2 regions of the Blautia sp. AF14-40 genome follow, and region 1 is predicted to be linked to the other one. Evidence: predicted binding sites of a transcription regulator. Region 1 holds the regulator's gene; the other holds the start of a gene.
What was found. The regulator HrcA, encoded in region 1, represses chaperone genes, less so after heat shock. The targets are predictions, from matches to a motif close to TGTTAGCACTCNNNNNNNNNGAGTGCTAACA.

Region 1 (7,716 bases):
GCAAGCTTCATCAAAGGCACGAAGGGCTTCTTTTGCTTTTTCGTTCAGCCTGGTCGGTGTCTGAACAACAAGTGTTACATAGTGATCGCCGCGTACATTGCTGTTCCGGAGAGATGGAACGCCTTTTCCCTTCAGACGGATCTTGGTATCGGTCTGAGTTCCCGGTTTTACGGTATAGAGAACGTCTCCGTCAACGGTGCTGATCTTCACATCACCGCCGAGCGCTGCCTGCGCAAATGTAATCGGTGCGGTAGAGAAGATGTTCATATCCTGTCTCTGGAAGATCGGATGACGGGTTACCTGAACCTCGACAAGCAAATCTCCTCTCGGTCCGCCGTTTACACCCGGCTCACCTTTTTCACGGATCCGGATGCTCTGTCCATCGTCGATTCCAGCCGGAATGTTGACCTGAATGCGTTTTCTGCTGGATGTATAGCCCGTGCCGTGGCATGCGGTACATTTATCGCGAATGATCTTTCCGGTTCCGTTACAATCCGGACACGTTGTCACGTTTCTCACAGAACCGAACATGGTCTGCTGTGTGTACGTAATCTGACCGGTACCGTTACATTTGGAGCATGTTTCCGGTGAAGTTCCTGGTTTTGCGCCGGTTCCGTGGCACGTTGTACAGGTATCCTTCAGGTTGATCTCGAGCTCTTTCTGGCATCCGAAAACAGCTTCCTCAAACGTAATGTGGACAACAGCGCGGAGGTTTGCTCCCTTCATCGGTCCATTGTTTGCTCTTCTTCTGCTTCCGCCGCCACCGAACAGGTCGCCGAAAATATCGCCGAAGATATCACCCATATCTCCGCCGCCAAAGTCGAAGCCGCCGAATCCGCCGGCTCCTGCGCCGCCACCGCCGTTTTCAAATGCAGCGTGGCCAAACTGATCGTACTGACGCCGTTTGTCCGGATCACTCAGCACGCCATAGGCTTCTGTCGCCTCTTTAAATTTTGCCTCGGCCTCTTTGTCGCCCGGGTTCATATCCGGATGGTATTTCTTGGCCAGTTTACGGTATGCTTTTTTTAATGTTGCATCGTCCGCTCCGCGGTCTACGCCGAGGACCTCGTAATAATCTCTTTTTTCTGCCATTTATGTTCACCTTTTCATTTCTGTTCCACAAATTTCATCTTTGCAGAAATGTTTTTCCGCACGCTCCAGTATAGCACTTTTCCGAAAGCAATACCAGCATAAATACAGGGGGCGGAATGTATTTTCCGTCCCCTGCAAACATTCGCCTCACAGGGCTTTTTGCGTTTATTTACTTATTGTTTCAACTCACAGTCGGTATTTTCACGGAGTGTGACATGCTGAAAATTAAACCTCTTTGTAGTCAGCGTCTACGACATCGTCGTCATGGCCGCCTGCTGCTCCTGCATTTCCCATATCCGGGCCTGCACCAGCTGTTCCGGCACCAGCGCCTGCTGCGCCGCCCTGCTGCTCATACAGCTTTGCGAACAGTTTCTGAGCGCTTGTCATCAGTTTTTCCTGAGCTGCTTTCAGGTCAGCTACCTGTGCATCTGTCATCTCTTCCGGATTGCATTTTGCAATGAGGTCTTTCAGTGCGTTCAGGTCAGCTTCTACTGCTGTCTTATCGTTTGCATCCAGCTTGTCGCCGACTTCCTCGATTGCTTTCTCGGTCTGGAATACCATAGAGTCTGCATCGTTTCTTGCGTCGATTGCTTCTTTTCGTTTCTTATCCTGAGCCTCGAACTCAGCAGCTTCTTTGACTGCTTTGTCGATCTCGCTGTCGGACATGTTAGAGCCTGCGGTGATGGTGATGTGCTGCTCTTTTCCTGTTCCCAGGTCTTTTGCAGATACATTTACGATACCGTTGGCATCGATATCAAAGGTAACCTCGATCTGCGGAACGCCTCTTCTTGCTGGCGGAATTCCATCCAGACGGAACTGGCCGAGGGATTTGTTGTCTTTCGCGAACTGACGCTCACCCTGTACTACGTTGATATCTACTGCTGTCTGGTTATCTGCTGCTGTTGAGAAGATCTGGCTCTTCTTGGTCGGGATTGTGGTGTTACGCTCGATCAGACGAGTTGCAATACCTCCCATGGTCTCGATGGACAGAGACAGCGGAGTTACATCCAGAAGAAGGATATCGCCTGCGCCGGCGTCTCCTGCAAGTTTACCACCCTGTACGGAAGCACCAAGTGCTACGCACTCATCCGGGTTCAGGCTCTTGCTCGGCTCGTGTCCGGTCAGCTGTCTTACTTTATCCTGTACCGCCGGGATACGGGTAGATCCGCCTACCAGAAGGACTTTGGAAAGCTCGGATGCCTGAAGGCCTGCATCAGAAAGTGCTCTCTGTACCGGCTCTGCGGTTTTCTCTACCAGGTCGTGGGTCAGCTCATCGAATTTAGCCTTTGTCAGGTTCATATCAAGATGTTTCGGGCCATCTGCTGTTGCAGTGATGAACGGCAGGTTGATGTTGGTTGTAGTAGCGCTGGAAAGCTCTTTCTTTGCTTTCTCTGCTGCTTCTCTGATTCTCTGCAGAGCCATTTTATCATTGGAAAGATCTACGCCTTCCTGTTTCTTGAACTCAGCAAGGATATAATCTGTTACTTTCTGGTCGAAGTCATCGCCGCCCAGACGGTTGTTTCCTGCTGTGGAAAGAACTTCGATAACACCGTCACCGATCTCGATGATGGAAACATCGAAAGTACCGCCGCCAAGGTCGTATACCATGATCTTCTGCTCATTTTCGTTGTCCAGTCCGTATGCCAGAGCTGCTGCGGTAGGCTCGTTGATGATACGTTTTACATCAAGACCTGCGATTTTACCGGCATCTTTGGTTGCCTGACGCTGTGCGTCATTGAAGTAAGCCGGAACTGTGATAACTGCTTCTGTTACTTTCTCACCAAGGTAGTTCTCTGCATCACCTTTCAGTTTCTGAAGAATCATAGCGGAGATCTCCTGCGGAGAGTATTTCTTTCCTTCGATGTCTACTTTATAGTCAGTACCCATCTCACGTTTGATAGAACGGATGGTTCTGTCTGCGTTTGTTACAGCCTGACGTTTTGCCGGCTCGCCGACCAGACGGTCACCTGTTTTTGTGAATGCTACGATAGATGGAGTTGTTCTTTCACCCTCTGCGTTTGCGATAACGGTTGGTTTTCCACCTTCCATAACGGCTACACAGCTGTTTGTTGTTCCTAAGTCAATACCAATAATTTTGCCCATTGTTGTTTCCTCCTCAATGAATTATGCTAAAAAATGGTTTAATTTCTATTTATTTATCTTCAAGGCTTAATTAGCCACCTTGACCATACTGTGACGGACTACGGAGCCTTTGTACATGTAGCCCTTCAGGAACTCTTCTACGACGATGTTCTCGCCGGCTTCCTCATCCTCCACATGCATCACCGCGTTGTGCAGGTTCGGATCGAATTCCTTTCCAACGGCCTCGATCACGGTTACACCGAGTTCATCGAGTGCTGTGGTAAACTGTTTGTATACTTTATTCATGCCGTCTGCGAACGGATCTTCCTCCGGGTTTTCCACCGTTGCAAGTCCGCGCTCGAAGCTGTCAACAACCGGAAGAATCTTCTCGATGATGTCTTTTGCTCCAATGGCATACATATTTGCTTTTTCTTTTTCGGTGCGTTTGCGGAAGTTATCGAACTCTGCCATCTGACGGGTCAGACGGTCAGTCAGCTCTTCGATTTTCTCATCTTTTTTATCTTTTTTCTTTTTGAAGAACTTTCGTTCTTTGCCATCCTCAGCAGTTTCTTCTGCAGCTTCCGCTTCTTTTGCCTCTGCTGCTTTCTTTGCTTCTTCCTGCTCCGCAGCCGGTTCGGTTTCCGGCAGATCGGTCTCTGCTCCGGTTTCTTTTTCCATCTCGCGTGTAGGTTCTTCCATGGTTTCCTCTTTCTTTCTATTTTCTTCGCTCACTGATCATTCCACCTTTCTACTCACCTGTGTCCGGCTTTTTGAAGACGGCGTCCAGTTGAACTTTTAATGTTTTCAGGTTATCTACCACATTTTCGTAATCCATCCGCTTTGGTCCCACGATACCGATTGTTCCGCGCATACCGTTTCCCATATCGTATGTGGTGGTGACCACGCTGCAGTCCCGTAAGGGTTCCATCGAAGATTCATTTCCGATGTATACCTGAATACCGGTATTTTCCTCTCCGTCCTGCTCCTCGGCAGCTCCTTTGATCATATCGACCAGTTTCTGCCGTTCCTCGAATGTGGAGATCAGCTGGCTGGCTTTGCTGCTGTCGGAAAGCTCAGGGTACTTGAAAATGTTGGTTGCGCCGCTGGTGTACACCGGCACATCTTCTTCGCTGACTGCGATGGCTTCCGCTACGGTATCGACCACTTTGCTGATGATGCCGGAGTGGATGCCTGCCTGCTCTTTCATCTTCTTGATCATGCCAAGATTGATTTCTTCAATGGTCAGGCCATTGAGCTGTGTGTTCAGAAGCAGGTTCAGCTTTAATATCTGTTCATCGTTGATGGTCTCGTCTAGGTCGATCATCTGGTTTTTCACCAGGTTGCCTTCTACGACGATGACGGCCAGGAGCTGCTCTTCATTGACTTTTGAGAGCTGGATGAATTTCACTTTATTTCTGTGATATTCCGGTCCTGTAATCAACGTTGCATAGTTGGTAGATGAAGCGAGGACTTTGACAACCTGCTGCAGAACTTTTTCCATTCGGTCTGTTTTTTCAATGACCATGTTTTTGATGTCTGCAACTTCCTGTTCTTTTTCCCGCATCAGCTCATCTACATAGAGGCGGTAGCCTTTATCGGAAGGAATGCGTCCTGCGGAAGTGTGGGGCTGTAAGATGTAACCCATCTCTTCCAGATCGGACATTTCATTCCGGATTGTGGCGGAGCTTAAATTCAAATCCGTGTATTTGGAAATCGTTCTTGAGCCGACCGGCTCGCCCGTTTCCAGATACGTCTGGATGATCGCTTTTAATATTTTTCTTTTTCTTTCATCCAATTCTGTATCCACTAAGATAAGCTCCTTCCTGTTGTATAGTCCTGTTAGCACTCGTTTCAGTGGAGTGCTAACATCTATGCTCTTAAGATAGCACTCTGCCTTTTGTTTGTCAACACCTTTTCCCGGTTTTTCTATGAAGAAATTGTGAAAAAAGTATAAACCGTTTTCTTTCTGAAAAGGAATCTGACTTTTCTTTTTTATTGCATTCTACTGTTTCAAAGGCGCTATAGCCGTATGGTAGGATTCTGCCATTTCGATACGACCATTTAGTAGCATTTTCTCAGAGGTGATGAATCATGAAATATCAGAGACTGGAGGATCTGCGCACGGACCGCGATCTGACGATCCGCCAGGTTGCCGACTATCTCGGCTGCAACCGCGATGTGTATACCCGATATGAAAAAGGCGTCCGGCAGCTGCCGATCTCCATTGCCATCCGTCTGGCGGAGCTGTATCAGGTCAGTCTGGATTATCTGGTCGGCATCAGCGATGAGAAGCGGCCGTATGGATCCTGACTTTCCGGTGTCTCCGCCGCAGCAAAAGCAGGAGGACAGTTTTTCTTCTCCCTGTCCTCCCTGTTTTGCTTTTTCGTTTACAGATTCTGCAGATATTCCATCATCCGCGTTTCGCTGAGTTTCCATCCGTCCGGCTCCCCGCAGAGATACAGCGTAAAATGCCCGCACGGGACTCCGTTTTCCAGGTGGATGCCGGTATACAGTTCTACAATGAGGAGTTCTTCTGCTTTTTCTTCATATATATTAGTGATCTGATAGATGCGCTCTCCCTTTTCGTCCACCGGCCATTCTTTCTTCAGCACATCCCTCAGACGGCTCTCCCGCCCCTGCGCTTCGCATTCTTCCTCCCGGCTGATCATTTTTTCAAACGCTTCCGGCGTCTCCATCCGTTCCACTATATTCTGGACAAAATCTTCTATTTCTATTCTTTCTGCTTTTCCCATTCGTTCCCCCATTTCTGCCGTACATATTTTTCTGTTTTCTGCACAGGCTGTCTTCCCCCGCCGTTTCTCTCTCCCGCCCCATTCTCCAATTTGCGACCATATGATCTGATTTAACTTTGTTCATCCAACCGTTTGGTAGTATGGGTTTGAATCTGAAAGGATGGTACAACGTATGAAATACCAGAGAATTGAAGATATGCGGATCGATCAGGATCTCACCATCAAAGAGATTTCTGCCCTGCTCGAATGCAACCGCGACGTCTATTCCCGCTACGAAAAAGGAATCCGCGACATCCCGATCGACTATGTGATCCGGCTTGCACGGTTCTATGACTGCTCGGTCGACTATCTGCTGAGTGTCTCCAGTAAAAAGAGAAAATTCGGCGATTAATTTTTTTATTGTTGTCTTTTTTATTTTTGTGTTTTTCGTTTTGATACGACCGTTTGGTCGTATTTTATATTATAATGGTATTCTTATTTTGCGTCAATTCTGAACAAGAAGGAATCAAAATCGGACGCAAAAAAGCGTGCCGGAAAGTTTTCTGTCGCTTTTCCGGCACGCTTTTTTTCATGCTCTTTTCTTCTTTTTTATTTCTGATTTTTTATTCTTCCATGTCATCCAGGCTCTTCTTCAGTGTGATCATTTTGTCACGCAGCTCGGCGGCCATTTCGAAGTTGAGTTCGGCGGCAGCGGCTTTCATCTGTTTCTGTACCTGGCCGATCAGTTTTTCCAGTTCTTCGCGGCTCATGGACTCCGGGTCTTTTTCCATCTTTTCTTCTGTCTTTGCCACTTCTTTCGAAATGCTGATGAGATCGCGGACGGCTTTTTTGATGGTGGTCGGAGTGATGCCGTGTTCTTTGTTGTAGGCTTCCTGCAGGGCACGGCGGCGCTTCGTCTCGTCGATTGCGAGGCGCATGGAATCGGTCATCACATCGGCGTACATGATAACATGGCCCTCGCTGTTTCGTGCGGCACGGCCGATGGTCTGGATCAGGGAGGTTTCGGAACGCAGGAAACCTTCTTTATCGGCATCCAGGATCGCCACGAGTGTGATTTCCGGGATGTCGAGACCCTCACGCAGAAGGTTGATGCCGACGAGCACATCGAAGACATCGAGACGCATATCACGGATGATCTCGGTCCGTTCCAGGGTGTCGATATCGGAGTGCAGGTAGCGCACGCGGATGCCGGCCTCTTTCATATAGTCGGTCAGATCCTCTGCCATACGCTTCGTCAGCGTCGTCACGAGAACTTTGTTGTGTTTTTCAGTTTCTTTCTTTACTTCCGAAATCAGATCGTCGATCTGTCCCTCCACCGGGCGCACCTCGACATCCGGGTCGAGAAGGCCGGTCGGGCGGATGATCTGTTCGGCGCGCAGCAGCTCGTGGTCTGCCTCGTAGTCGCCCGGCGTGGCAGATACGAAGAGGATCTGATCGATCCGGTCCTCGAACTCGCCGAAGTTCAACGGGCGGTTGTCTTTTGCGGACGGCAGACGGAATCCATAGTCCACCAGCGTCGATTTCCGCGACTGGTCGCCGGCATACATGCTGCGGATCTGCGGAACAGTCTTATGCGACTCATCCACGATGATGAGGAAATCATCTCCGAAATAGTCCATCAGTGTGTAGGGCGGCTCGCCTGGCTTTAATCCGGAGAGGTAACGCGAATAGTTTTCGATGCCGGAACAGATGCCGGTTTCTTTGAGCATCTCAATATCAAAATTGGTCCGCTCCTCGATGCGCTGGGCCTCGATCAGTTTTCCCTCGTGCTTGAAGAACTTCACCTGCT
Region 2 (7,716 bases), on a different contig from region 1:
AGAAAACCAGGTTGGTGTCCTTTCCAAGATTTCCGGGCTTTTTTCCGCAAAAAGCTATAACTTGGACAGCCTGACCGTCGGAACGACCGAGGACCCGACCGTATCGCGTATGACGATCGCCACGGTCAGTGACGATGAGACGTTTGAGCAGATCAAAAAACAGCTGAACCGCATGGTCGAGGTCATCAAAGTCATCGACTTCACCGACGTGTTTGTGCGCATGAAAGAGATTCTGTATATCAAGGTATTCAACTGCAGCGCAGCTGACAAAGTCGAGCTGTTCCAGATCGCTGAGACGTTCAAGGCGAAGGTCATCGACTACGGAAAAGACAGCCTGCTGCTCGAGTTTGTCCAGACGGCGACGAAAAACGATGCAGTTGTGAAGCTGATGAAAGAGGAATTCGGCAAGATCGAAGTCGTGCGCGGCGGAAGCGTCGGTATCGAGTCGATCAATGTGATGGAGCGGTAAAAGAGAGGACGTTTTTGCGTGAACGAAAAGAGTATTACCACAATTACGTTAAAAAAGATTAATAAGAAAAGTGTGTATCAGTACATCTATGAGCACCGCCAGACGGCGAAGCAGCAGATTGTGCAGGATCTGACGATGGGGCTTTCGATGCACAGCGGAACGCTCGAGCATATCTGCATCGACCCGGAAGGGCCGGAGTGCTACTGCGCTTCTTTTTATTGAAGAGTTTCTGCAGTCGGAATTTTAATTTTTAGCTATAGAATTTCAGGGATAGAAAATCCGGGAACGGAAAGTTTTACATTGCTTTCCATTCCCGGATTTTTTCTGTTTTTTATCAGTGTTCGTTTTTAGATAAACATCGCATAAATCGACGCTCCGACCACAGTCAGAATACCTGCAACTGCAATCGAAAGGCTGCTCATCGCGCCCTCGACATCGCCCATCTCCATGGCCTTCGCCGTACCGATCGCATGGGAGGCCGATCCGATACTGATGCCCTTTGCAATCGGCTCCTCAATGTGAAACAGCTTGCAGAGCGTCTCCGCCAGCATATTTCCCAGCACACCCGTGATGATGATAACGGCAACCGTGATCGTCACCGCACCGCCGAGCTCTTCCGAAACACCCATGCCGATGGCCGTTGTGATCGATTTCGGCAGCAGTGTTACATACATTTTATGATTCAGATTGAAGATCAGCGCCAGCGCGAGAACCACGGTAAGGCTCGTCAGCACGCCGGAGAGAATACCGGCGAGGATGGCTTTGATATTCTTTTTCAATGCCTCCATCTGCTCATACAGCGGAATCGCAAGGCAGACCGTTGCAGGAGTCAGCAGATAGCTCAAGTATTTTGCACCGTCATTATAATTCTGATAATCGATATCGAAAACAGCAAGGAATACAATGACGACTGCAATGGAAATCAGCAGCGGATTGAAAATCGGAAGCCCAAATTTTTTCTTTAACAGCATGCCGAGCTCATACGCCAGAAGGCTGATGACAACGCCGAAAAATGCAGATTCACAGAGCATATTTGTCATTTTGCGTCCCCTCCTTTGTGTTTCTTTTCCAGCCGGATGACCGCCTGTGTCACGCGTCCGGACACAATCATAACGACGATGGTGCTGACGAGCGTAATCACGAGAACCGGAACGAGAACGGCTTTTAATTCACCCCAGGATTCCATCAGGCCGACGCCCGCCGGAATGAACATGACCGGCATGATCTCAATCATAAACTTGCCTGCGTCCTCGACGGCATCAAGTTTTAATGCCCCCGTCATCAGAAGCGCCAGCATCAGCACAAGGCCGTAGATACTTGCCGGAATCGGAAGCGGCAGCACGGCGTGCAGGATTTCTCCGACGAACGAAACCGCCATAATTACAAGGAACTGTCTTAATAATTTCACTTTGTCTGTTGTCCTTTCTCCCCATAACCCACATAACATCATTACTTCTCAATGTCACGACCCCGATTATACTACCCGCATAAAAGAATTTCAACCGTAAATGTTACTGCAATTTTGGTGATTTTTGTAAAAAAAAGCAAAAAAATGCCCGCCGATCAAACGAAAAAGTGAAATCGGTGGGCATTTTAACATAATTTTTTGAGTTGATCCGATACGGAACTTTTTAAGCATTGCTTTCGGCATTTTTCCGATCCGGCAGAACGAAGATAAAGATCAGCGAACTGACAAGCAGCATGCCCGGATAGAAGAGGTTTGCCATGATTTCAAAGGCGGAGAGCTCATATCCCAGTTCATGCACCGCGGAAATCGCCACGAGCATCTGTGCGCCGTACGGCAGGATGCCCTGTGAGATGCAGGAGAAGGTATCGAGGAGCGATGCCGTTTTCCGTGGGGTGATGCCGTAGTCCTCGGACATCTGCTTTGCGATCGGGTTTGCCATGACGATCGCGACGGTGTTGTTTGCGGTCGCAATGTCGAGCAGCGCGACGAGAATGCCGACACCGAGCTGGCCGCCCTTTTTTCCGCGGAAGATTTTGTGAATGGCACGAAGCAGGACAGTAAAGCCGCCGTTTTCCCGGATCAGCGCGCACATCGCAGCGACAAGAATCGCAACCATACATGTCTCAAACATACCCGAAGTGCCGCTTCCCATGCTGGAGAGCATATCCAAGAGCGTCGTCTGTCCCGTACCGAGCATGATAACGGCACCGGAAGCAATACCGATAAGGAGTACGACAAACACCTGAATGCCCGCGATGCCGCCGATCAGCACGAGCAGGTACGGAACCATCTGCAGCAGATGGTATTCGTGGACGACCGGTGTGCCCGGCGCCTGTCGGAAGGAGATTACAAGGATCAGCGCCAGCGCGGCAAGAGCAGCCGGGAGAGCGATCCAGAAGTTTTCACGGAACTTGTCTTTCATCTCGCAGCCCTGTCCGTTGCAGGCGGCGATTGTCGTGTCGGAGATGAAGGAGAGGTTGTCGCCGAACATGGATCCGCCCATGACGGAGGCGACGCAGAGCGCCAGCGAAAAGCCGGAGGTCTCGGCAACAGCAGCGGCGATCGGCACGAGAAGCGTGATCGTTCCGACGGAGGTTCCCATGGCCGTGGAGACGAAGCAGGCAACGACAAAGAGCACAGCGACGGCATACTTTGCCGGAATCCAGGAGAGCATGAAATAGGCAATGCTCTCTGCACTGCTCCTTCCGACAACGCCGACAAACGTGCCTGCGGCGAGGAAGATCAGCAGCATTGTGATGATGTTTTTGTCCCCGATGCCCTGTCCCATGAGGGCGAGCTTTTCTTCAAACGGGACACTGCGGTTCTGCAGACAGGCGACGAGGATCGCTACCAGAAACGCGACGACGATGGGGATGTTGTAGAAGCCCATCGGAATTTTTAAAATATACTCGGAATAAATGCCGAGCCCCAGATAAAACACCAGAAAAACGGCGATCGGGAGCAGGGCGGATGGCTTTCCTTTTTTCATAGAAATAAATACCAGACCTTTCGTGTGATTTTCCTTATTTTTCAATAGGGCGAATAGAATTATTCTATCATCTGGATCAGAAATCGTAAAGTAAAAAAGCAGGAAAAAACACGCCGGACATCTGGTAAATTCCAGAAATCCGGCGTGTTTTATAAGAGGTGCGTTTTGCTGTGCCTGTGCTTTATCATTTTGCAAGGAGCATCATAATCTGATTGCTTCTGCTTACGAATTTTGTCATCTCGTCCGGAGAGAGCGGTTTGTGGCTGATCATTGCCAGATCATACAGCTGCTCGCAGAACAGGGATGTGTTGTCGTTCTCGCCATTCTTCAGAATGTACTGAACGAGCGGATGTTTTGCATTCAGGATCAGGGTTTCCTGTCCGCCGAACATGGACGGATCCATGCCGGTCATGCCATACATCTTCATCATATCCTGCATCCGGCGGCTCTCCTCGGAAAGCGTTACCATGGAGGATACATTTTCGTCTTTCAGGTTCTCAACTTTGACGGTCAGGTCTTTCTTGTCGAGGACTTTGCGGAAGAGATCGGTCAGAGCATTTGTAGCGTCGGTCAGATCCTCACCGGACTCGTCTTTCATATCGTTGGTCAGATCTGCATCGATGCGCTGGAAGGTTACATGCTCGTTGTAACGCTCTGCATGGGTGATGAAAGCGGAGTCGATGTTGTGTTTCAGGATGACAGCATCCATGCCCTGGCTGCGGAACATGTTGATGTACTGGCTCTGCTGAACTTCGTCGGTGACGTAGTAAACAGTCGTTTTTTCCGGCTCTTTCTTCTCGTCAGCGTTTTCCGTATTTTCGGTATTCTCCGTAGTTTCAGCCTTCTCCTCGGTGTTCTCTGCAGGAGCTTCTTCTTTCTTATTCTCGTTGATGCAGTCCTCAAGAGTCAGATATTTTCCGTCGATGTTCTTGAACAGAATATAGTCCATCATCTTTTTGGAGAATTTCTCGTCCTTGATGCATCCGTATTTGATGAATGGGTTGATATCATCCCAGTATTTCTCGTAATTCTCACGGTCGGTTTTGCACATGCCAGAGAGCTTGTCAGCGAATTTCTTGGAGATGTACTCGGAGATCTTCTTGACAAATCCGTCGTTCTGCAGTGCGCTTCGGGATACGTTCAGCGGCAGATCCGGGCAGTCGATGACGCCTTTTAAGAGCATCAGGTATTCCGGAATGACTTCTTTGATGTTGTCGGCAATAAATACCTGGTTGTTGTACAGCTTGATGGTTCCCTCGATGGAATCGTACTCGGTGTTGATACGCGGGAAGTAGAGGATACCTTTGAGGTTGAACGGATAGTCCATGTTCAGGTGGATCCAGAACAGCGGCTCGCGGTAGTCGTTGAAGACTTTGCGGTAGAATTCTTTATAATCCTCATCGCTGCACTCGTTTGGATGTTTGGTCCACAGCGGGTGGATATCACTGATGGAAACCGGGCGTTTGTTGATTTTTACTTTCTCTTTGGCCGGGGAAACTTCAACCTGCTCTTTCGTTCCGTCTTCTTTTTCTTTCTCTTCGTATTTTGCGTCCTCGTGGATGTGCTCTACGACAACGTCGTCGTCTTTTAATTCGCTTTCATCGATGGTCTCGTATTCCTGCGGCGCATTTGCTTTGGACAGGAAAATTTCAACCGGCATGAAGGAGCAGTATTTTTCCAGAACTTCGCGGACACGGTATTCGTTTGCGAATTCCAGGCAGTCCTCGTTCAGGAACAGAGTGATTTCGGTACCAACAGTTGTCTTGCTGCCCTCGGACATATCGTACTCGGTGCTTCCGTCACAGGTCCAGTGTACCGGGGTGGATCCTTCTTTATAAGAAAGAGAATCGATGTGAACTTCATCTGCTACCATGAAAGCAGAGTAGAAACCAAGACCGAAGTGGCCGATCATCTGATCTGAATTCGTTTTGTCTTTGTATTTCTCCAGAAATTCGGTAGCGCCGGAGAAGGCGATCTGGGTAATATATTCTTCGACTTCGTCTGCGGTCATACCGATACCGTTATCGATGAATTTTAAGGTTTTCTCATCCGGGTTTACAATCACCTGAATGGCTGCTTTGTAGTCATCCGGCAGAGTATATTCGCCCATGCCGTCCAGCTTTTTCAGTTTGGTGATGGCATCGCAGCCGTTGGAAACGAGCTCACGGACAAAGATATCGTGGTCGGAATACATCCATTTTTTGATAATCGGGAAAATATTGTCGCTGTTGATTGAAAGATTTCCATGTTTCGCACTCATGAGAAACACACTCCTTTTCTTATAAAAATATTTTGATCCAGCAAAGCGGGAATATCATGCTTTTTTAGATGTCTGCAGCTTTTTTACTGCTCTGATAGTTATAGTAATACTGGCACAGGGAAAAGTCAAGGGGAAATTAGCACTCGAGAAAAAAGAGTGCTAACAGAACGACGGAAAGTATTGAATTTACTGGTATTACGGTACTTTCTAAACTTTTTGTAAAGTCTGATCAGAAGGGCTGCGCAGTTGTTTCTGGAGAATGGATATGCTACAATGAAAAAGCATAGAAGCGTTTCGAACAGAAAGATTCCGAGGGTACATAAAAGAAAAATGGAGGAAATACATGACAAATGCGACAAAGGCGGCGCTGGAAGCGTCATTAAAAAAGCTGCTTTTGAAAAAGCCGCTGGACAAAATTACGATCAACGATCTGACGACAGACTGCGGCATCAGCCGGATGGCGTTTTATTATCATTTTAAGGATATCTACGATCTTGTCGAATGGTCGTGCCTGGAGGATGCGACGCAGGCGCTGCAGGGGAAGAAAACGTATGAGACATGGCAGGAAGGCCTGCAGCAGATTTTTGAGGCAGTGCTCGAGAATAAACCATTTATTATGAATGTCTATCACTCTGTAAGCCGGGAGCAGATCGAAACATATCTCTTTCATCTGACGCACGATCTGCTGTACGGTGTCGTACAGGAAAAAGCAAAGGGAACCGGCATCTCCGAGGCGGATCAGAGTTTTATCGCAGATTTCTATAAGTATAGCTTTACCGGTGTCATGCTCGACTGGATCAAAGACGGAATGAAAGTGGATTACCATATGATTGCGGAAAAAATGCACCGCACGATGGAAGGAAATGTCGTCAATTCCATCCGAAATTTTGAAAAAAGAAATAAAATATAGTTACACTTTACAAAACAGGGCGGATGATAAAAATTTAATCATCCGCCCTGTTTTGTAAATGGAAAAGCGGGGAAAAATGAAGTAAGATTCAAATTGTCAACAGACAATGGCAACACAAATAGAAACTTGTAAAACAAAGAAAGCAGCATAACCTATACAAACCGGAAATTCGAAAAAACATTCCGGCAGTCGTATTTAGAAAAGAAAGGATGAACGTCTATGTCAAAAAAAGGATTAAAATTCGGAATCGCATCAGCAGCAGTCATCGGAGCTGGAGCAGCAGTGCTGCAGGCAAAAAACAAGAGTGAAGCAAAAAAAGCAGCGGAGACAACCACTGTAACATCAGAACCAAAGAATGATTACCGCAACACCGAGCGCGGAAAAGATAAGAAAAACAGCAAAGGCATTTATTACACCAACGGAAACTACGAAGCCTTCGCAAGACCGGAAAAACCGGAAGGCGTCGATGAGAAGAGCGCATACCTCGTAGGAAGCGGCCTCGCAGCCCTCGCAGCAGCGTGCTTCCTTGTAAGAGACGGCCAGATGAAAGGCGATCACATCCACATTCTGGAAGCCATGGACATCGCCGGCGGTGCCTGCGACGGTATCTACGATCCGACCCGCGGCTACATCATGAGAGGCGGCCGTGAGATGGAAAACCACTTCGAGTGCCTGTGGGATCTGTTCCACAGCATCCCGTCAATTGAGACACCTGGTGTATCCGTTCTTGATGAGTATTACTGGCTGAACAAAAAAGACCCGAACTACTCCCTGTGCCGTGCAACGAAGAACCGCGGCGAGGATGCCCATACCGACGGAAAGTTCAACCTGAGCCAGAAAGGCTGCATGGAGATCATGAAACTCTTCATGACAAGAGACGAGGATCTGTACGACAAGACGATCGAGGATGTTTTCGATGATGAAGTCTTCAATTCCACCTTCTGGCTGTACTGGAGAACGATGTTCGCATTTGAAAACTGGCATAGTGCACTGGAGATGAAGCTGTACTTCCAGCGGTTCATTCACCACATCGGCGGACTGCCGGACTTCTCCGCACTGAAATTCACGAAGTACAACCAGTATGAATCCCTGATTCTTCCGATGAAGAAATACCTCGAGG

Region 2: a site for HrcA is predicted at 5,821-5,851, ahead of htpG (molecular chaperone HtpG). Genes of this name have one in related genera too.

What each region holds. Positions count from the first base shown of each region.
Region 1 covers NZ_QUHK01000006.1:58,717-66,432, forward strand. The annotation lists gene dnaJ (molecular chaperone DnaJ) at 1-1,092, opposite strand, end outside; gene dnaK (molecular chaperone DnaK) at 1,318-3,195, opposite strand; gene grpE (nucleotide exchange factor GrpE) at 3,262-3,873, opposite strand; gene hrcA (heat-inducible transcriptional repressor HrcA) at 3,923-4,981, opposite strand; gene DWW13_RS06480 (helix-turn-helix domain-containing protein) at 5,266-5,484, shown strand; gene DWW13_RS06485 (hypothetical protein) at 5,562-5,927, opposite strand; gene DWW13_RS06490 (helix-turn-helix domain-containing protein) at 6,100-6,318, shown strand; gene uvrB (excinuclease ABC subunit UvrB) at 6,530-7,716, opposite strand, start outside.
Region 2 covers NZ_QUHK01000012.1:38,731-46,446, forward strand. The annotation lists gene ilvN (acetolactate synthase small subunit) at 1-469, shown strand, start outside; gene DWW13_RS19020 (hypothetical protein) at 488-691, shown strand; gene DWW13_RS10230 (LrgB family protein) at 817-1,509, opposite strand; gene DWW13_RS10235 (CidA/LrgA family protein) at 1,506-1,877, opposite strand; gene DWW13_RS10240 (Na+/H+ antiporter NhaC family protein) at 2,101-3,426, opposite strand; gene htpG (molecular chaperone HtpG) at 3,611-5,686, opposite strand; gene DWW13_RS10250 (TetR-like C-terminal domain-containing protein) at 6,030-6,596, shown strand; gene DWW13_RS10255 (oleate hydratase) at 6,816-7,716, shown strand, end outside.